Regions from separate parts of the Bradyrhizobium erythrophlei genome, predicted to be linked through region 3. Evidence: predicted binding sites of a transcription regulator. Region 3 holds the regulator's gene; each other region holds the start of a gene.

The links. Region 3 encodes PhoB, which activates phosphate uptake and scavenging genes when phosphate is short. Its sites were predicted from a motif close to TGTCATNNANCTGTCAT; they were not measured.
Region 1: BUA38_RS35365 (DUF47 domain-containing protein) is a predicted target of PhoB. The motif match lies at 2,390-2,406, and genes of this name have one in related genera.
Region 2: ppk2 (polyphosphate kinase 2) is a predicted target of PhoB. The motif match lies at 4,709-4,725, and genes of this name have one in related genera.

Annotation. Positions count from the first base shown of each region.
Region 1 covers NZ_LT670849.1:7,354,876-7,362,114, forward strand. The annotation lists gene BUA38_RS35355 (peptide chain release factor 3) at 1-568, opposite strand, end outside; gene BUA38_RS35360 (inorganic phosphate transporter) at 682-1,686, opposite strand; gene BUA38_RS35365 (DUF47 domain-containing protein) at 1,703-2,347, opposite strand; gene BUA38_RS35370 (branched-chain amino acid ABC transporter permease) at 2,503-3,471, opposite strand; gene BUA38_RS35375 (branched-chain amino acid ABC transporter permease) at 3,517-4,380, opposite strand; gene BUA38_RS35380 (ABC transporter substrate-binding protein) at 4,445-5,668, opposite strand; gene BUA38_RS35385 (ABC transporter ATP-binding protein) at 5,699-6,433, opposite strand; gene BUA38_RS35390 (ABC transporter ATP-binding protein) at 6,441-7,196, opposite strand.
Region 2 covers NZ_LT670849.1:4,853,628-4,860,866, forward strand. The annotation lists gene BUA38_RS23060 (arylamine N-acetyltransferase family protein) at 1-311, shown strand, start outside; gene BUA38_RS23065 (hypothetical protein) at 823-1,017, opposite strand; gene BUA38_RS23070 (FAD-dependent monooxygenase) at 1,195-2,676, shown strand; gene BUA38_RS23075 (acetamidase/formamidase family protein) at 2,681-3,628, opposite strand; gene ppk2 (polyphosphate kinase 2) at 3,736-4,629, opposite strand; gene BUA38_RS23085 (hypothetical protein) at 4,831-5,886, shown strand; gene BUA38_RS23090 (alpha/beta fold hydrolase) at 6,468-7,239, shown strand, end outside.
Region 3 covers NZ_LT670849.1:2,298,260-2,305,498, forward strand. The annotation lists gene BUA38_RS10795 (trypsin-like serine protease) at 1-51, shown strand, start outside; gene BUA38_RS10800 (Hsp33 family molecular chaperone) at 54-1,067, opposite strand; gene argF (ornithine carbamoyltransferase) at 1,300-2,238, opposite strand; gene BUA38_RS10810 (aspartate aminotransferase family protein) at 2,235-3,443, opposite strand; gene BUA38_RS10815 (GcrA family cell cycle regulator) at 3,915-4,424, shown strand; gene phoB (phosphate regulon transcriptional regulator PhoB) at 4,504-5,205, opposite strand; gene phoU (phosphate signaling complex protein PhoU) at 5,268-5,984, opposite strand; gene pstB (phosphate ABC transporter ATP-binding protein PstB) at 6,035-6,871, opposite strand; gene pstA (phosphate ABC transporter permease PstA) at 6,868-7,239, opposite strand, start outside.

The DNA.
Region 1 (7,239 bases), 2.5 Mb from region 3:
GAAAATCGCGGCCGCGGCCGACCGGCCAGGTCATCGGCGTGGTGTCGAGTGCCAGTGTCTTTTCGATCTCATCGAGGAGCTCGAACGTATCCCGGCTCTCGCGGTCCATCTTATTGATGAAGGTGATGATGGGGATGTCGCGAAGACGGCAGACCTCGAATAGCTTGCGGGTGCGCGCCTCGATGCCCTTGGCGGCGTCGATCACCATGACCGCGGAGTCGACCGCCGTCAGCGTGCGATAGGTGTCTTCCGAAAAGTCCTCGTGGCCCGGCGTGTCGAGCAGATTAAAGACGAGACCATCGAATTCGAACGTCATCACCGAAGTGACCACGGAAATTCCGCGCTCGCGTTCGATCTTCATCCAGTCGGAACGGGTATTGCGCCGTTCGCCCTTGGCCTTGACCTGGCCGGCGAGATTGATGGCGCCACCGAACAGAAGCAGCTTTTCGGTCAGCGTGGTTTTGCCGGCGTCCGGGTGAGAGATGATGGCAAAGGTACGCCGGCGCGCCACTTCGCTTGCGAGCGGCGATGAGGGTGACGAATCGGTGGCGAGGGCCAGATCGGACATGGACGAAGCGTTTGGCAGGGAAACCGGGCTGGATCAAGGAAGGCTGGTTCGGGACACCAGCGGCCCCCTCCATATAGGCGTTGCGCCAACCGCCTCCAACCGACCTCGTCTGTCTACCTCAACAATATTACCAGCCAATAGGCCATGGCTGCGACGCCGGCCGCGGCCGGAATGGTGATCACCCAGGCATAGACGATCGAACTCGCCACGTTCCAACGCACGGCCGAGACCCGCCGTGCGGCGCCTACGCCGACGATCGCCCCCGTAATCGTGTGCGTGGTGGAAACCGGAACCCCGAGGAACGTCGCCAGGAACAGGGTCGCCGCGCCGCCCGTCTCGGCACAGAATCCCTGCATCGGCGTCAGCTTGGTAATTCTCAGACCCATGGTGCGGACGATCCGCCAGCCGCCCATCAGCGTGCCGAGCGCCATCGCCATCTGGCAGGCGATCACGACCCAGAACGGCACGTGAAATTCCGCACCCAACTTGCCTTGCGAAAACAGGAGAACGGCGATGATGCCCATGGTCTTTTGCGCGTCGTTGCCGCCATGGCCGAGTGAATAGAGCGAAGCGGAGATGAACTGCAAAATCCGGAAGGCGCGGTCGACCGCAAACGGCGTCGAACGAACCGACGCCCATGACACGATCGCGACCAGCGCGAGCGCCAACAAGAACCCGATCAGCGGCGACAGCACGATTGCCAGCAATGTCTTGGTCAGTCCGCTCCAGACCGCGGCCGAAAGCCCGGCCTTCGCCATCCCCGCTCCGACCAGCCCGCCGATCAGCGCATGCGAACTCGATGACGGGATACCCAGGGCCCAGGTGATCAGATTCCATACGATCGCGCCGACAAGCGCGGCAAAGATCACGGTCACGTCGATGATGCTGGGCTCGATGATGCCGGTGCCGATGGTTTGCGCGACGTTCAGCCCGAACACCAGGAACGCGACGAAGTTGAAAAATGCCGCCCAGAACACCGCGTATTGCGGCCGCAGCACACGGGTCGATACGATGGTTGCGATCGAATTGGCGGCGTCGTGCAGTCCGTTGAGAAAATCAAACAGCAACGCGACGGCAATCAGCCCGACCAGAACAGGAAAACCAAGTGCGGCGTCCACTATCGTTGGCCCTGCCCTATACCTGTTCGATCACGATGCTGCTGATCTCGTTAGCCACATCGTCGAAACGATCGGCCACCTTCTCAAGGTGATCGTAGATTTCGGCCCCGACGATGAAATCCATCGCGCTGGCGTCGCGGTGCTTCAGGAACAGCTCTTTCAGACCGATGTCGTGGAGGTCGTCGACGCGCCCCTCCAGCTTGGTGAGCTCTTCCGTGATCGTTGTCAGCAATGCCACGTTACTTCCGATCGCTTGCAACAATGGCAGTGCGCGGCCGACGAGTTCGGAGCATTGCACAAGAAGTGTTCCAATTTCGCGCATCGGCGGCTCGAACGTGCGCACCTCGAACAGCATCACGGCCTTCGCCGTTTGCTGCATCTGGTCGATGGCGTCATCCATGGCCGTGATCAGGTTCTTGATGTCACCGCGGTCGAACGGCGTGATGAAGGTGCGCCGCACCGCCGTCAGCACCTCGCGCGTGACGTTGTCGGCATCGTTCTCGAACTGATTGACCCGTTGGCAAAAAACCGGCGTTTCCTCGCCGCCCTGAAGCATGCCTTGCAGCGCCAGCGCGCCCTCGCGAACAGCCTGGGAATGTTTGGCGAAGAGGTCGAAAAATCGCTCTTCCTTGGGAAGGAAGGCGCGAAACCAACGCAGCAGCATAGCTATGTCCAATTGCAGAAAGGCCGGGCCAGAACGGCTCGTCACATACCTGTCATAAAGCAATTTGGGCAAGATGCCATGCCGCGCCGCCGGCCAAATCGGGCCTCATCCACGGCTTTATGGCCGAAAAACCGCTGCGAGCCTCGCCTTGTCTACAGCGAACGGCGGAAAAGGTGGGCTATTTCACCGACGATTCCGCGGCGGAACGTCAGCACGCAGGCCACGAAAATCGAGCCCTGGATCACGGTCACCCAGGAGCCAAATCCGGCCAGATATTGCTGCGTGGCGACGATGATGAAGGCGCCGATCACCGGGCCGAAGACGGTGCCGAGCCCGCCGACCAGCGTCATCAGCACGATCAGACCGGACATGCCGACCTCGACATCCGAAAGCGAGGCGTTCTGAACCACGAACACCTTCAGCGAGCCGGCAAAGCCCGCCAGTGTTCCTGACAGGATGAAGGCCAGCAGCTTGTACTGATCGGTCTTGTAACCCAGCGAGATTGCGCGCTGCTCGTTTTCACGGATCGATTTCAGCACCTCACCGAACGGCGAGTTGATGGCGCGGAAGATCACGAGGAAGCCGAACAGAAAGCCGGCGACGATGACGTAATAGAGCACCGTCGGCTTCGAGAGGTCGAGGATTCCGAGCAAGTGTCCCTGCGGAATACCCTGGATGCCGTCTTCACCATGGGTGAACGGCGCTTGCAGGTAGATGAAATAGATCAGTTGCGACAGCGCCAGCGTGATCATCGCGAAATAGATGCCCTGACGCCGGATCGCGACAACACCGGTAATGATGCCAAGTGCCGCAGATGCTGCGACCCCGATCAGAATGCCAAGCTCAGGCGGCACACCCCACACTTTCGCGGCATGGGCGGTGACATATCCGCCCGTCCCCAAGAACATCGCATGGCCGAACGACAACAAGCCGCCATATCCGATCAAGAGATTGAAGGCACAGGCGAGCAGCGCAAAACACAATCCTTGCATGACGAAGAAGGGATAGAGACTCGTAAACGGCACGAGCAGGAGCAGAACGGTCATGATCGCGAACGCGATCATCTCGTCGCGGATCGCGCGCGGGGTTACCGGTACGGTGTCGTCCGTCATCGCCGTCATGGCTAGTGCCCACTTTTCTACTTCAGGAACTTCAAATAGACGGCGCTAGGCCGCCCGTCCCGTCAATCCCGTTGGTTTCACCAGCAGTACCAGCACCATCAGAACGAACACGACGGTGTTGGAAGCTTCCGGATAGAAGTACTTCGTCAGGCCCTCGATCAGGCCAAGCGCAAAGCCGGTAATGATCGATCCCATGATCGATCCCATGCCGCCGATCACCACCACCGCGAACACGACGATGATGATGTTCTCGCCCATGAGCGGCCGGACCTGGTTGATCGGCGCCGACAACACGCCGGCGAGTGCAGCGAGACCGACGCCGAGGCCGTAGGTCAGCGTGATCATTCGCGGCACGTTGATGCCGAAGGCGCGTACCAGCGTCGGGTTTTCCGTCGCGGCGCGCAAATAGGCGCCAAGCCGCGTCCGCTCGATCAGGTACCAGGTCGCCAGACACACGACGAGCGAGAACACCACGACCCAGCCGCGATAGATCGGCAGGAACATGAAGCCGAGATTCATGCCGCCCTTCAGTTCGTCGGGGATGGCGTAGGGCAGACCGGATGAACCGAAATAGTTCTGGAAGACGCCCTGGATGATCAGCGCAAGCCCGAACGTCAGGAGCAGACCATAGAGGTGATCGAGGCCGGAGAGCCATTGCAGCATGGTCCGTTCCAGGATCATGCCGAAGATGCCGACCGTGATCGGCGCGATCAGCAGCGCCCACCAATATCCGATGCCCAAGAGACTGAGCAGGAAATAGGCGCAGAACGCGCCCATCATATAAAGCGCGCCGTGCGCGAAATTGATGATGTTGAGCATGCCGAAGATGACGGCAAGCCCGAGGCTGAGAAGTGCGTAGAACGAGCCGTTGATCAATCCAACGAGGAGCTGGGCGTAGAGAGCTTGCATATCCGTCGATCTTTCAACTCATGCTGCCGGTGACGTCGGGCGGTCCCGCCGATTGCGAGGCCGCCTACTTCTTCAGGAGCGCACACTTGCTTTCGGCAAGCGGCGTGAAGGCCTGGTCCGCAGAAACCGTGCCGACTAGCTTGTAGAAATCCCAAGGCGCCTTCGATTCCGACGGCTTCTTGACCTCGAACAGATAGGCCGGGTGGATGGCGCGGCCGTTGGGCTGAACCTCGCCCTTGCCGAACAAGGGATCGTCGGTCGGGATCGACTTCATCTTCTCCACGACCTTGACACCGTCGTGCGGATTGCCGCCAAGCGCCTCAAGCGCCTTGAAGTAATGCATCAGTCCCGCATAGACGCCGGCCTGCACCATGGACGGCGGCGCGCCGGTCTTCATCCGTGCGGCGAACTTCTTGGAAAACTCGCGGGTCTTGTCGTTCATGTCCCAATAGAAAGTCTCGGTGAAGTTCAACCCCTGCGCCGTCTCGAGACCGATCGCCTTGACGTCGGTGATGAACAGAAGCAGCGCGGCGAGCTTTTGTCCGCCCTTCACGATACCGAATTCGGCGGCCTGCTTGATCGTGTTGGTGGTGTCGCCGCCGGCATTGGCAAGGCCGATGACCTTGGCCTTCGAAGCCTGCGCCTGCAGCAGGAAGGACGAGAAGTCCGCGGTGTTCAGGGGGTGCTTGACCCCGCCGAGCACCTTGCCGCCATTGGCGAGGATCACGGCCGTGGTGTCGCGCTCAAGCGCTGCGCCAAACGCGTAGTCTGCGGTCAGGAAAAACCAGGTATCGCCGCCGGCCTTCACCAGCGCCTGGCCGGTGCCATGGGCCAGCGTGTAGGTGTCGTAGGTCCAGTGCACAGTGTTGGGAGAGCACTGCGCGTTGGTGAGGTCCGAGGTCGCCGCGCCGGAGTTGATGAAAACGCCGTTCTTCTCCTTGACGACGTTGTTGACGGCCAGCGCCACGCCGGAGTTCGGAACGTCGACGATGACGTCGACCTTCTCGACATCGAACCACTGCCGTGCGATGGCGGTGCCAATATCCGGCTTGTTCTGATGATCACCGGAGATGATGTCGATCTTCCAGCCCTTGGCGGTCAGGCCGGAATCCTCGATCGCCATCTGCGCGGCGAGCGTCGAGCCGGGGCCACCGAGATCGGCATAAAGGCCGGATTGATCGGACAGCGCACCGACCTTGACGGTCTTGTCCTGGGCGTTAGCGAGGCTCGCAACTGAAAGGCTCAAGGCCGTACCGAGCAACAGGCTGGCGAAAATTTTGGTCCTCATGGCGGTCCCTCTGAAATAGGCGTGTCGTTTTTAGACACCGAGATAGGTGTGAAGCTTGTCCATGTTGGCTTGCAGCTCCGCATTGGCGAAGCCGTCGATGATCTTGCCGTGTTCGACGATGTAGTAGCGATCAGCAACCGTGGCGGCGAAGCGGAAGTTCTGCTCGACGAGCAGGATGGTGAAGCCCTCGCTCTTCAGACGTTTGATGGTCTGGCCGATCTGCTGGATGATGACGGGCGCAAGCCCTTCGGTCGGTTCGTCCAGCATCAGGAAGCGCGCGCCGGTACGCAGGATGCGCCCGATCGCCAGCATCTGCTGCTCGCCGCCGGACAACTTGGTGCCCTGGCTACCCAGCCTTTCCTTCAGATTGGGGAACAGTTCGAAAATCTGGTCCATCGTCAGGCCGCCGCTGCGAACGGTCGGCGGCAACAGCAGGTTTTCGCGAACATCGAGGCTGGCGAAAATCCCGCGTTCCTCCGGACAGAATGCGATGCCCGAACGCGCGATCCTGTCCGAGGAGGCGCGGATGATTTCCTTGCCGTCGAAACGGATCGACCCGGTGCGCTTGCCGATAATACCCATGACCGACTTCAGCGTGGTCGTCTTGCCGGCGCCGTTACGTCCGAGCAGCGTGACGACCTCGCCCGGATTCACATCGAAGTTGATGCCATGCAGGATGTGGGACTCGCCGTACCAGGCTTCGAGATTCCGGACCGCCAGGATGGGCGCGTGGGATGCTGCCGGCGCGGTGGTGGCATCGGCCATTTTTACGTCAACCATGGCCGGCTCCCAGATAGGCTTCCTTCACGCGCTCATCTTTCGAAAGCTCGGAGTAATTGCCTTCCGCAAGCACGTGGCCGCGCGTCAGCACGGTGATGATGTCGGACAGGTTGGCGACGACGGAAAGATTATGTTCGACCATCAGGATCGTGTACTTGGCGGAAATGCGCTTGATCAGCGCGGCGATCTTGTCGATGTCCTCATGACCCATCCCGGCCATCGGTTCGTCGAGCAGCATCATCTCGGGATCGAGCGCAAGCGTGGTTGCGATCTCGAGCGCGCGCTTACGGCCGTAGGGCATCTCGACGGCGGACGTATTGGCAAACTCGCTCAGACCGACATCGTTCAACAGTTCGAGCGCGCGGCCGTTGAAGCGGTCGAGCACCGTCTTGGAACGCCAGAAGTCAAAGGAATGCCCGTGCTGACGTTGCAGGGCGACGCGCACGTTTTCCAGTGCGGTCAGGTGCGGAAAAACCGCCGAAATCTGAAAGGAGCGAACCAGGCCGAGCCGGGCGACGTCGGCCGGCGCCATCGCCGTGATGTCCTGGCCCTTGTAGAGGATCTGGCCTGCCGAGGGCTTCAGAAACTTGGTGAGGAGATTGAAGCAAGTCGTCTTGCCGGCGCCGTTCGGGCCGATCAACGCATGAATGCTGCCGCGCCGGATCTTGAGGGAGACGTCGCGTACGGCAAAGAATCCCGCGAATTCCTTGGTCAATCCGTGGGTTTCGAGAATGAACTCATCCGACAATCAAATTCCCCCGCAGGCCATCGCCGCGGCGTGCTCGGCCGCG
Region 2 (7,239 bases), 2.6 Mb from region 3:
CGCGATACGACGCGGAATACGACATCACCAACTGGTACACGGCAACGCATCCGCAGACGCCGTACCAAGGCAACATCATTGCCGCGAGGCCGGGACCGAACCGGACACGGGTCACCATGTACAACGCGCGTGTCACGGTGCGCGACGCGGAAGGGCGCGCCGAAAAACGGTGGCTTTCGAACGACCAAGAATATCACGACGTGCTACGCGGGGAGTTCGGCCTGAACATCTCCGATCAGGAGATCGACCAGTGCGTAACTGTGATGAAGGCGAAAGGTACGGGTGACGCGCCGCACCCATTTTTTGGGTAATGTTAGCGCGTAGCGGGCGTCGTCCCGCGCAAGTTCCCCAAGGACAGCAGATAGATAGAGATGCATTCATTCGGCTCGCTTCCAGACGAGTTCTTAAAGTTGTTGAATGCGGGAATTCGGCCTCCCGAACGGGTTACCGATCGTGCCAAGAATGCGCCGCTGACGTGACTCCGTCTAAACAAAAATCTTTCACCGTGAAGCCATTCACAGACGGTATTGTCGCCATAGCTCAAAATAGAGCAGGCCTACGTATTTTGACGTTTTTGAACGAATTTCAGGCGCGGCTTTTTAGAGGCAGATATGGCACTCGAAATCATTATTCGAAGGCGCCGCAATACTAGTCCTCCGCCGGGTACGGATGCGCCTGAAAAGTCCGAGTCCCCCGAGGGCACGAAGAAAGACGACCAGCCCGCCAACGACAATGAGGGGACGTGGCCGTTCATTCCGTTTCCAGACGGCTGGTAGGGGTTCATCAGTCGCGCTGCGTGTCGCCGCGCCAATTCGCAGACGGCTAATCGTCCGACTCGCGCGCTTCGCGAGCCAGTCTTTCCGCCCTCAGGCGTTCGCGATTTTCATAAAAGGCCTTTTGCGCGGCTTCGTGGTCGCGCATCGCCTGCTCGGCGTCGGCACGCCGTTCGGCATTTCGGGCCGCTCGCTGTTCAGATGTGAGCACTCGAGCCGGGCGAGCTGAAAAAGTATCCGTCATAAGGACACAACGTCCAGGCGGCCCGAAAGTTCCGCGCGGGAACTTCCCTGATGGCGCGGGAGAAAGAAGAATCCCTTCCTCCCAGCCTAATATGTGGTCCGCAACCGTCTTGCTTCAAGACCCGCACCATCCCGTAGAACGGCGCGCCTTACGCGGCCATCTACAGGGGGTCTTGAAATGAATGCAGTGTCGTCGAATGCGGATGCCGATCATGCGGTGGTGATTGCCGGCGGAGGTCCGACCGGGCTGATGCTGGCGGGCGAGCTGGCGCTAGCGGGCATCGATGTCGCCATCGTCGAGCAGCGTGTGAACCAGGATCTCATCGGGCCGCGCGCCAGGGGCTTGCACGCGCGCACCATCGAGGTGTTCGACCAGCGCGGCATCGCCGATCTGGCGCAAGGGCAGGTGGCGCAGGTTGCGGGCTTTGCCTGGGTCCGTCTCGACATCAGCGATTTTCCGACGCGCCATCCTTACGAGCTCGCGCTGTTGCAGCACCGGATCGAGCGCATTCTTGAGGAATGGGTCCGCGAATTCGACGTGCCGATCTATCGCGGGCGCGAGGTCAGCGATGTCGCGCAAGATGATACGGGCGTGGATGTGATCCTCGCCGATGGTCATCGTCTGAGGGCGGAATATCTTATCGGCTGCGACGGCGGACGAAGTGTGGTGCGAAAATCCTGTCGCATCGACTTTCCGGGCTGGGATGCGACCACCAGCAGTCTCATTGCCGAAGTCGAGATGACGGACGAGCCGGAATGCGGCATCCGCCGCGACGCGCTCGGCGTTCATTCCATCAGCCGGCCGCAGAATGGCGGGCCTGTGCAGGTGCTGGTTTCCGAACCGCGTTACGACCGCGCAGGCGAACCCACGCTGCATGATCTCAGCGCAGCACTGATGGCGGTCTACGGCACTGATTATGGCGTGCACAGTCCGACCTCGATTTCGAGATTCACCGACGCGGCGCGGCAGGCGGAGTTCTATCGCAAGGGACGCGTGCTGCTCGCGGGAGACGCCGCCCACGTGCATCCACCGATCGGCGGCCAGGGGCTTCAGATCGGCGTGCAGGATGCGGTCAATCTTGGATGGAAGCTGGCGCAGGTCGTGAAGGGAATGTCGCCGCCAATGCTGCTCGATACGTATCACAGCGAGCGCCATCCCATCGCGGCGCTCGTCTTGCGTAACACGATGGCGCAGATGGTGCTCCTGCGCGTCGACGATCGCATCAGGGCTTTACGCGATTGCGTGGCCGACCTTCTGAGCCTGGACGAGGCCCGCCAACGCTTCGCCGCAATGATGTCGGGCCTCGATGTCAGGTACGATCTTGGCCAAGGACATCCGTTGCTCGGGCGCCGCATGCCCGATCTCGATATCACCACGGCGAACGGCCCGCGGCGCGTCTTCACGCTGCTGCACCGGGCAAGGCCGCTGTTGCTGAACCTCAGTGAGGCCAACCGCATCGACATCACGTCTTGGGCAGATCGCGTCGCGATGGTCGACGCCAGATGCGATGGCCCGTGGCAGTTGCCGGTGATCGGCGCGGTTATCGCGCCAGATGCGGTTCTGATCCGTCCTGACGGCTATGTCGCCTGGGTGGGTGAGGGGACGCAGGGAGGACTCGCCGACGCGCTCACCACCTGGTTCGGAGAGCCCGCGGCGTAGCGTGTCACAGGCGCTTCGGCAGGCGCGCCTTCGGCAGCACGCAATGGATGCCCTTGTTGAGGTCGACCATCTGTGTGACGCGCAAATCCGCCGCCAGCGAGCACAGCGTGTAGGCATCCTGTTTGGAAATGCCGGAATGATCGCAGATCAGCGTGATCATGTCGCGCAGCGCCTGCTTCACGGCATCGTCGAGATCCTCGTCGAAGCCCATGGTGATCCAGGCGTCTGGCTTCTCAGCCCGCGGCGTCGTCAGCTTCATGTCCTTGCGCACATGGAATTCGAAAGTGCCGGTCAGTGGCAGCTCGATCGCGGTGAGACAAACCTCGCCATCGCCCTGCACGCCATGACCGTCGCCGGCCGAGAACAGCGCGCCGGGAACGAAAACCGGGAAATAGGTTGACGTGCCGACGCCGAGCTCCTTGTTGTCCATGTTGCCGCCGAACACCCGCGGCTGGGTCGAAGACAGCCGGCCCCAGCTGGCTGCGGGCGCGACGCCGAAATTGCCGAAGAACGGTGCTAAGGGCAGCTCCTGTCCCCACGGCATCTTGGCGACGTTGCGCGTCCGGTCGAGCGGAATATGAATCCTTCGCAATTCCGGGAAATCTTCCGGCAGCGTGCCCCAGAACGGCAACTGGAGATTCCAGCCCCAGTCGGTACGCAGCTGGATGTCGAGCAGGCGCACTTCCAGCACGTCGCCCGGCTCCGCGCCCTCGACGTAAATCGGCCCGGTGAGCAGATGCGGACCCGGTCCGCGAAACGTGCGCGTCAGGACCTCTTCATGATCCGGCAACACCGCAAAGCCGGAACCCGGCTCCGGCAAGTCTTCGGGCTCGCCGGACAGCGTCTCGATGGTGACGCGGTCGCCCGAGGCGATCCTGAGTACCGGCGGCAGCGTGGCGTCCCACAGGCCCCAATGCACATTGCCGGGTGTCGAACGAAGCGTGTGGTCCATTGGTTGCCTCCCTTGCCGCGGCCTCCGTATCAGGCCCGCGGAAGGGAGACATTGCAATATGGATGCCATTCAGTTTTGAGTGGCTTGCTCCCAAAAAATCCGCGCCCTCAATAAACCTTCGGCACGAACATCTCTTCCGGGATGTGATCGCGGCGATAGGCCGGATCGTGAATGCGGTCCGGCAGCGTGACGCTCGGATGCGTGACGTCGCCATAGGGAATCTGCGTCAACAGATGCGAGATGCAGTTCAGCCGCGCGCGTTTCTTGTCGACGGCCTCGACCACCCACCACGGCGCTTCCGGAATATGGGTCCGGTGCAGCATGTCTTCCTTGGCCTTGGTGTATTGCTCCCAGCGCGCGCGGGACTGCACGTCCATGGGCGACAGCTTCCATTGCTTGAGCGGATCGTGGATGCGCATCATGAAGCGGAACTGCTGCTCTTCATCGGTGATCGAGAACCAGTATTTGACGAGGATGATGCCGGAACGCACCAGCATGCGCTCGAACTCCGGCACGGTACGGAAGAACTCTTCGACCTGGTCTTCGGTGCAAAAGCCCATCACGCGTTCGACGCCGGCGCGGTTGTACCAGGAGCGGTCGAACAGCACGATCTCGCCGCCGGCCGGCAGGTGCGTGGCGTAGCGCTGGAAGTACCATTGCGTGCGCTCGCGCTCGTTGGGCGCGGGCAGCGCCGCGACACGGCAGATCCGCGGATTGAGGCGCTGGGTGATGCGTTTGATCACGCCGCCCTTGCCGGCGGAGTCGCGGCCCTCGAAGATCACGACCACTTTCAGCTTCTGATGCTGCACCCAGTCCTGCAACTTCACGAGCTCGCCTTGCAGCCGCAACAGCTCCTGGAAGTACTGCTGGCGGTCCATCCCCTCATCGGCGTCGCGGGCATTGGTTTCGCCTTGAAGCGTCTGGAGCCGGTGGTCGTCGAGCTCCATCTCGATCTCTTCGTCGAGCGTGTCCTGAAGGTCGGCGTCGATCAGCTTGCGCATATTGGCGCCGTCGGCCGCAATCGTCTCGGTCATCGAAATCCCCTATTGTCCCGCGTTGCCCCTAAAATTCCCTCGTCCTTTGACGGGGTTATGACAGTTGCCGGATGTAGCGCCCAACCCCGCCGCAGGAGCCGGTTACCGGTAGCCTTCATATCACCGTCAAGGACGGCCTCTACCACGGATTCCAAAGGGGGCGCGTCGATGCAGCGGATGATCGAGAATTTGCGGATCGGTCCCTATGCGATGCGCTACAGCGTGTTTGTCCCCCGCCTTTATAACCTTTGCCGTTCCCTTGGCTTTGAGCGCCACCGCATGCTGCCGTCGCGGGCGTTTTGTTCGGACGAAGGCCAGGGTTATCCGGTCATCCTGATTGCCCAGCATTTCGGCACCTTTCCATTCGACCACGGCCGCGTCGGCGGCAAGGTATCCATCAACCGCCACGGTCCTTACGCGAACCATGGCGAGGACCTCGTCATCATCCAGGCGAGCCATGTCGGCTATGACGCCGATTCCGGCCGCTTCGGCGTCTATATGCGCGAGCGCACCGACGGCTGTGGTTTCGGCTCCAATTGCGGCAAGCTGGCTGCGGTGCTGCACTGGTATCACGACGAATACAAAGCTGCGCGCGAGCTCATTCGTTTTGGCCGTCTCGACGGCGAACAGGTCGTCTATCTCGACAATCAATATCTCGACGACAAACGTTCGGAAGGCCTGTTTCCGAAACTCGATCTCCTGGTCGAGGGCTCTTCCGATCCCGTGCGCGCGCTCGCGACCTCAAAGGCGTTTCGCGCCTCGAAGAATTTGCGCGAGCACCTCGGCGCCGACCAGTGGCGGGATGAATCGCAGGCCTTGGGAGAACACCTCAACGCCGATCTCTTCACCTTCCAGCGGCAACTGTCCCGCGACCCCGAAGAGCATGACATCCTGGAGCAGGAGCTGCTGCCGGCGATGCCGGCGCTGGTGACCTCGGCGAATCCCGCGCTCGATGCGGCGCGCTTCGTGACGCAAGTCGAATTCGATCGCTGCTACCGCAGCATTCTGCGCGAGCCGGCCTATTACGGAAAGAATCTTTTGTTCATTTCCGGCGTCAATATCGATGTCTCGCCGCGCTCGAGCTTTCCGTTTCCGCTGATCAAGTTCGTGCCGTGGGCCGCCTATGCTGCCTTGCGCGACGGCCGCAAGTTCCTGCTCGAACAGGCTGAACGAACAACTGCGAAGTCAGCCGGCGGAAAATCCGGATCGGTTGTCGTTCGATGATTCGATCCGGCGCATGGCGGACGCCGAGGAAATTCGTTTAGACGTTTGAATACTTCTTCCTCATCCTGAGGAGCCGCAAAGCGGCGTCTCGAAGGATGAAGCCAATATCGGGGCCTCATGGTTCTCCTGGCGATGCGAAGCATCGTCCAGTGGCGGCGCGTTAATCTTGTGCCATTCGCTAACGGCCTCGCTTGCGCTTGGCCTGCTCGGGCACGCGCGCCTCCTCACCATGAGGGTTTTAGCGCAGTAAGAACATAAAGGAGTCTATTGTGGATCGACGTTCATTTCTGGTGTGTTTCCGCGGTCTCATCGCGGTGAAGGCAGCGCGGACGGCGCGTGCGCTCTGGACCCGGCCGCTGTTTCGACTGCGGGCGTACTGAGCGACGTGACGCGGCGTCGTGGCGGCTTTTGTCAAGTGCGCGCGAACTGACGCAGCGCGCGAAAGCGATGGCCGGATTCTGCAAGCCGGCGCACCGACACTGGACAATTTCACGAAGACGCACTTAGATCGACCCGTCTGTGCTGCAATGGAAAAAGATCGGGGGACGTTGGTGCGCGCAAGATGCTTTGCAATTCTTCTCATGCTGCTCGGTCCTGTAGCAGCCCGCGCCGACATCGAATCCTTCCCGTCCGGTTTTAAAACCAGGACCATCGCGGCCAATGGCACCCAGATCTATGTTCGTACTGGCGGTCAGGGTCCCGCGGTGATCCTGATCCACGGCTTTGGCGATACTGGCGACATGTGGGCCAGGCTTGCGGCGGAGCTGGCGCGCGATCACACCGTGGTCGTGCCGGATTTGCGCGGCATGGGCCTCTCCGGCAAGCCCGATAATGGCTACGATAAATGGACCCAGGCGGCCGACATGCGCGGCGTCTTGCAGGCGCTCGGCATCGAAAAAGCCGATGTCGTCGGACACGATATCGGAACCATGGTGGCTTATGCTTACGCGGCGCGATATCGCGACATGACCGAAAAGCTGGTCGTCATGGATGCTCCCGTGCCTGGTGTGCCGCCGTGGGACGAGATTGTTCGCAGCCAGCAGCTTTGGCACTTTGACCTCGGCGGCAGCGACATGGAGCGGTTGGTCAAGGGCCGCGAACGCATCTATCTGGACCGCTTCTGGAATGATTTCGCGGGCACGCCGTCAAAAATCAGCGAAGCGACGCGTCACCACTATACAACACTCTATGCGAGACCCGGCGCCATGCATGCCGCATTCGCCCAGTTCAGGTCGATCCGCAAAGATGCCGAAGACAACAAGAAAGCGATCGCAACGAAGTTGACCGTTCCTGTGCTGGCGATCGGTGGCGAGAAATCCTTCGGCGCGATGGAAGCCGTTGTGATGCGGAATG
Region 3 (7,239 bases):
CCATATTACGTGTGGATCAAAGACACGATCGAGAAGCTCAACTCACACTAGAGTTACGCGGCGCCCTCTTCCACGCCGGCTTCCTGCGGCGTGAACTGATAGACCGACGAGCAGAATTCGCAGGTCACGACGACCTTGCCGTCCTTCACCATCGCGGCGCGGTCTTCCGCCGCAAAGCTCTTGAGCATGGCGGAGACCGCATCGCGCGAGCACGAGCATTGCGCACGCAGCGCCAGCGGCGAGAACACCCGCACGCCGCGTTCGTGAAACAGCCGATACAATAGCCGCTCGCCCGACAACGCCGGATCGATCAGTTCGACATCCTCGACGGTTGCGATCAACGACTGACCCTCGACCCAGGCGTCGTCCTCGGCAACGGTGTGCGTAGCCGTGCCCTCCGGCGCGTCGCCGGGATGGAGATCGGCCTGCCGCGCGCGCTCCGGTGCTTTCGGCAAAAACTGCAACAGCATGCCGCCACCGCGCCAGCGCCGCCGCGCACCGCCTTCGCCGCCACGCCACTCCTCGCCGACTGCAAGCCGCACCCGCGTTGGAATCTGTTCAGAGCGCAGGAAGTATTCATGCGCGGCGTCCTCCAGGCTGCCACCCTGAAGCGCGACCAGGCCCTGGTAGCGGCTCATCTCCGGTCCCTGATCGATCGTCATCGCCAGATGGCCCTTGCCGAGCAGCTGGCCGGAGGTCTGTCCGTCCCTGATCTGGCCGGCATCGAAGCGCGCATAGGCGCGCAGGCGATCGGGTGCCTGAAAGTCGACGATCAGAAACGACACCGGGCCGTCGGTCTGGGTTTGCAGAATGAAGCGGCCGTCAAATTTGAGCGACGAGCCAAGCAACGTCGTCAGCACAATCGCTTCGCCGAGCAGCTTCGCCACCGGCGTCGGGTAGTTGTGCTTGGCGAGGAGATCGTCGAGCCCGGGGCCGAGCCGGGTCAGCCTTCCGCGCAGATCGAGCGAAGCCACCTCGAACGGCAGCACCGCGTCGTCAACCGGCACATGCGAGGGCGCGCGAACCGGCGTTTCTTTCAGTTTGATGTCGGGGGAATTGGAGGTCATGGCGCTTATCTGGGGTCGGATGGTGCAGAAAGAAAGGGGAATTAGCGAAGCGAATTCGTGCCACAGGCATGTTCTTATCCCTCCCCCTTGTGGGGAGGGTGACACGCAGCGAGCAAAGCGAGCGGCGTGTCGGGTGGGGGTAAAGCGAAGCGCAGCGTTTCCGTTAGCACCCCCACCCCGCCCACGCTCCGCGTGGCCGACCCTCCCCACAAGGGGGAGGGATAAGGAGCAGCTACCCTACCGCCTGAAGGCACCAGGCCAGAATGCCCTTTTGCACGTGAAGGCGGTTTTCGGCCTCGTCGAACACCACCGATTGCGGACCGTCGATAACCTCGTCGGTCACCTCGTCGCCGCGATGGGCGGGCAGGCAGTGCATGAACAGCGCATCGGGCTTTGCAAGCCGCATCAGCCGCGCATTGACCTGATAGGGCCGCAGCAGGTTGTGGCGATGCTCGCCGTCCTTGTCGCCCATCGAGAACCAGGTGTCGGTGACCACGCAATCGGCGCCGCGCACGGCAGCTTCGGGATCGTTGCCCAGCACGATCGGCGCCTGCGTCGCCTTAATCCAGTCGCGCATCACCTTGTTGGGCGCAAGCTGCGGCGGCGTCGCGACGTTCAGATTGAACTTGAAACGTTCGGCAGCATGCGCCCAGGAAGCGAGCACGTTGTTGTCGTCGCCGCTCCAGGCCACGGTGCGGCCCTGGATCGGCCCGCGATGTTCCTCGAACGTCATCACGTCCGCCATCACCTGGCAGGGGTGGGAACGCCGCGTCAGCCCGTTGATGACGGGCACGGTGGCGTATTGGGCGAGTTCGAGCAACGCGTCGTGATTAAGAATCCGGATCATGATGATGTCGACATAGCGCGACAACACGCGCGCGGTGTCGGCGATGGTCTCGCCGCGGCCGAGCTGCATTTCCGCGCCCGTCAGCATGATCGCCTCGCCGCCGAGCTGGCGCATGCCGACATCGAACGACACCCGCGTACGCGTCGAGGGCTTTTCGAAAATCATCGCCAGCGTCTTGCCGGTGAGCGGACGGTCGGCAGGCGCGCCGCCGGCCTTCTGCGCCTTCAGCTTCGCCTTCATGGCCGAACTCGCGGCCAGCACCTCGCGCAACTCGCCGAGCGGAAGCTCGTTGAGATCGAGAAAATGACGCAGCGTCTTGCTCATCGCGCGGCCGCCTTTTCCCGGGCAGCCACCAGCGCGGTGCAGGCGCGCTCCAGGGACTGCACGGAGTGATCGATCTCGGCCTCCGAGACAATCAGCGGCGCGAGGAAACGCACCACGTTGTCGCCGGCGCCGACGGTGAGCAGCTTCGCGTCGCGCAATGCGTTGACGAGATCGCCGGACGGCACCACCGCCTTGACGCCGATCAGGAGACCTTCGCCGCGCACCTCCGTCAGGATCGACGGGTAGCGATCGACCACGGAAGCAAGCTTCTGCTTCAACAGCAGCGACATCTTCTGCACATGGTCGAAGAAGCCTGGCGCGAGCATCACGTCGAGCACGGCATTCGCCGCGGCGACCGCCAAGGGATTGCCGCCGAAGGTCGAGCCGTGGGAGCCCGGCGCCATGCCGGACGCGGCTTCTGCCGACGCCAGCACCGCGCCGATCGGAAAGCCGCCGCCAAGCGCCTTGGCCAATGACATCACATCGGGCGCGACGCCGACACGCTTATAGGCAAAGAGTTCGCCGGTGCGTCCCATGCCGGTCTGAACTTCATCGAAGGCGAGCAGTATTCCGTGCTCGTCGCATAGCGCGCGCAGCGGCTTGATGAAGGCGGGCGATGCCGAACGCACGCCGCCTTCGCCCTGCACCAGTTCGATCAGGATGCCGGCGGTGTGCGGGCCGATCGCCTTCTTGACGGCTTCGAGATCGCCATGCGGCACCTGGTCGAAACCGTCGACCGGCGGGCCGAAGCCCTCGAGATATTTCGTCGTGCCGGTTGCGGCGAGCGTCGCCAACGTCCGGCCATGGAAAGCGCCTTCGAAGGTGACGATGCGATAGCGTTCGGGATGGCCCTTGGAGAAATGATAGTGGCGCACGAGCTTGATGACGCCCTCCATCGCCTCCGCGCCGGAATTGCAGAAGAAGACGTAGTCCGCAAAGCTCTGCTCGCAGAGCCGCGCGGCGAGACGCTCGCCATCGGGACTCCTGAACAGGTTCGACATGTGCCAGAGTTTCGTCGCCTGCTCCTGCAACGCGGCGACCAGGTGCGGGTGCGCGTGTCCGAGCGCGTTCACCGCGACGCCCGAGGTGAAATCGAGATAGCGCTCGCCGTTGGTTGCGTATAGCCAACAGCCCTCGCCGCGCTCGAAGGCGAGATCGACCCTGGCGAATACCGGAAGCAGATGCGACGTCGCGCTCTTGTTCATGGCTACACTTGCGTTAGAGGTGGCCGTTCTTTGCGCGCATTGGCGCGGTCGCAAGTTACGGCCAGACGTGGACGATCAGAGTGGCGACCAGCGGTCGAAACGGAACGTGCCGCCTTTTCGGGGCGGCACGTGGCAGGTATTTTAGGCCTGCCGCGAACTGTGTCAACGGATTGCCCGTAAAACTGCGGTCTCCGGCGCGCAACACAATCGTTAAAAACGGTGGAACATGTGGACGCACTTGCGTCGACTCTTGCGCCGGAGTCACGCCATATTGTAGCGTCTCAGACGTCGGATACGACATCTCGTGCGGTAGGTTCGGCTCCTCTAAGTCGTCAGTAGTTGAGTAACGTTCGGGCGCGCTCATTTCGCGCCCGGCGAGGGCTAAGGGATTCTGCCGGAAGGGATTTTTGAGACGATTGGCACCGCAGCGCTGCCCGCAACAGGCCGGCGCGACGCGAAGGAAAGAGTGCGATGACGGTATTGACATGGTCTGACGATCGCGTCGAACAACTGAAGAAGCTCTGGGAAGCGGGCCTCTCGGCGAGCCAGATCGCCGCCGAACTCGGAAATGTGACGCGGAATGCGGTAATCGGCAAAGTGCACCGGCTTGGGCTTTCCGGACGCGCCAAGAGCCCCTCTTCGGCCGCACCGCGCCCGCGCAAGGCGCGCCCCGCGCAACATATGATGCGGGTCTCGCGTCCGGTGTCGCGCGGCAACACGGCGCTCGCGCATGCTTTCGAGGTCGAACTCGAGCCGGATCCGATCGCCTATGACAATGTGGTGCCGATGAGCCAGCGGCTGTCGCTGCTTGAATTGAACGAGGCCACCTGTCACTGGCCGGTCGGCGATCCCTCGAGCCCGGAGTTCTTCTTCTGCGGCGGCAAAGCGCTGAACAGCCTGCCCTATTGCGCGCATCATTCGCGCATCGCCTATCAGCCGACCGGCGACCGGCGTCGTCAAGCGCCGAAGACGACGCGGTAATTGCAAGCTTCATCGAACGCGAAAAGAGCGCGCCTTGGGCGCGCTCTTTTTTATGACCGGGTCATACTCCGCGAAAGGCTTATTCGACCTTCGCGAAGCGATCGTCGAGCGCGTAGCCCGCGCCGCGCACGGTGCGGATCGGGTCCTGCTCGCGGCCCGGATTGAGCAGCTTGCGCAGGCGGCCGATATGCACGTCGACCGTGCGCTCGTCGATATAGATGTCGCGGCCCCAGACGCTGTCGAGCAGTTGCTCGCGTGAGAACACGCGGCCCGGATGCTCCAGGAAGAATTCGAGCAACCGGTATTCGGTCGGCCCGAGATCGACCGGACGGCCGGAGCGGGCGACACGGCGCTTCTCGCGATCCAATTCGATATCGCCATAGGTGAGCACGGTGGCGAGACGCTCCGGGCTTGCACGGCGCAACAGACCACGAACCCGCGCCAGCAATTCCGGAACCGAGAACGGCTTGACGATGTAATCGTCGGCGCCGGTCGCAAGTCCCCTCACCCGTTCGCTTTCCTCGCCGCGCGCGGTCAGCATGATGATCGGAAGCTGTTTGGTTTCGGGCCGGGCCCGCAAGCGGCGGCATAATTCGATGCCGGAGAGTCCCGGCAGCATCCAGTCCAGCACGATCAGATCGGGAACCCGCTCCTTCAGGCGGGTATCGGCGTCGTCGCCCCGTCCGACCGTTTCGACGTCATATCCTTCGGCGTCGAGGTTATAGCGCAACAGCGTTGTCAACGCTTCCTCGTCTTCCACCACCAGAATGCGTGCGCTCATGTGCTTAGCCTTCTTTCGTCTTTGAAATGTGAGCTAGGTGCGATTGCCCCGGACAGCAAAGATCAGGTTCCGGGCACGGTTGTAGCAAAGGTCGTCATGTCACCTTTCGGTCGTTTGTCGAGAATTTGCTGGCCCTCGATCATGTAAAACACGGTCTCGGCGATGTTGGTGGCATGGTCGCCGATCCGTTCAATGTTCTTGGCGCAGAACATCAGATGAATACAGAAGCTGATGTTGCGCGGGTCTTCCATCATGTAGGTGAGCAACTCGCGAAACAGCGAAGTACAGATCGCGTCGACTTCCTCGTCGTTCTTCCAGACGGTCATGGCCGCCGGCAGATCGTGCGCCGCGTAGGCATCCAGCACCGACTTCACCTGCGATTGCACAAGGTCGGTCATGTGCTCGAGCCCGCGGATCAGCTTCAAGGGCTGGAAATCGCTTTCCAGCGCCGCGACCCGCTTGCCCATGTTCTTGGCAAGGTCGCCGATCCGTTCGAGATCGATCGCAACCCGCATCGCGCCAACGATCTCGCGCAAATCCACCGCCATCGGCTGACGCCGGGCAATTGTCAGCACCGCGCGCTCTTCGATCAGACGCTGCAAGTTGTCGATCTCGGCGTCGGTCTCGACCACGCGGCGGCCGACCGCGACATCGCGGCGGATCAGCGCATCGACGGCATCCACGATCATGCGCTCGGCAAGACCGCCCATTTCGGCCACCAGCCGCGTCAATTCCTGAAGGTCGCTGTCGAACGCCTTGGCGGTATGTTCAGAGGCCATCCTGCTCTCCTTCGATCATGCCCGAACCACGCCGGGCCTGATCTTATTCCCTAGCCGAACCGGCCGGTGATGTAGTCCTGGGTTCGCCGGTCGTTCGGCGAGGTGAAAATCTTGTTGGTTTCGTCGAACTCGATCAATTCGCCCAAATACATGAAGGCTGTTTTGTCGGAGACGCGGGCCGCCTGCTGCATGTTGTGGGTAACAATGGCGATCGTGTAATTTTCGGCGAGTTCCTGGATCAGTTCCTCGACTTTCGCGGTCGAGATCGGGTCGAGCGCCGAGCACGGCTCGTCGAACAGGATCACCTCGGGACGCACCGCCACGGTGCGGGCGATGCAAAGCCGCTGCTGCTGGCCGCCGGACAGGCTCAGGCCCGAAGCATTGAGCTTGTCCTTCACCTCGTTCCACAGCGCGCCGCCGCGCAGCGCCCTTTCGACCCGGTCGTCCATTTCGGACCGCGAGATCTTCTCGTACAGGCGGATACCGAAGGCGATGTTCTCGTAGATCGTCATCGGAAACGGCGTCGGCTTCTGGAACACCATGCCGACCCGCGCCCGCAGCAAATTGAGATCAAGCTTGGGATCGAGAATGTTGGTCTGGTCGAGCATCAACTGGCCGGTGGCGCGCTGTCCCGGATAGAGGTCGTACATCCGGTTGAAAATCCGCAGCAAGGTCGACTTGCCGCAGCCGGACGGGCCGATGAACGCGGTGACGCGGTTGGTGCCGAGCGTAATGTTGATGTTCTTCAGCGCGTGGTGTTCGCCGTAGTAGAAATTCAGGCCGCGCGCGGTCACCTTGGCCGGCGGCTCGGCATGGCCCGAAGCATGGCCGACCACAGTCGGCACCGGTGTCGCGGGAACACTCACGGAAGCGGAAAGATCGGTCATTTTGCGGTCCTCTCGGCGCCAAGAATGCGCGCGCCAATGTTGAGAGCAAGTACGGTCAGCGTGATGATGAGGGCCCCGCTCCAGGCCAACTGCTTCCAGTAGGCGTAGGGGCTCTGCACGAAATTGTTGATCGTCACCGGCAGGTTCGCCATCGTCTTGGTCAGGTTCAGGCTGAAGAACTGGTTGGAGAGCGCGGTGAACAGCAGCGGCGCGGTCTCGCCGGCGACGCGCGCGGTTGCCAGCAGCACGCCCGTGATCAGGCCGGAGCGCGCCGCACGATAGGCGATCCGCCGGATCACGAACGAACGCGGCAGGCCCAGCGCGGACGCCGCCTCACGAAGTGGGTTGGGAACGAGCAGCAACATGTC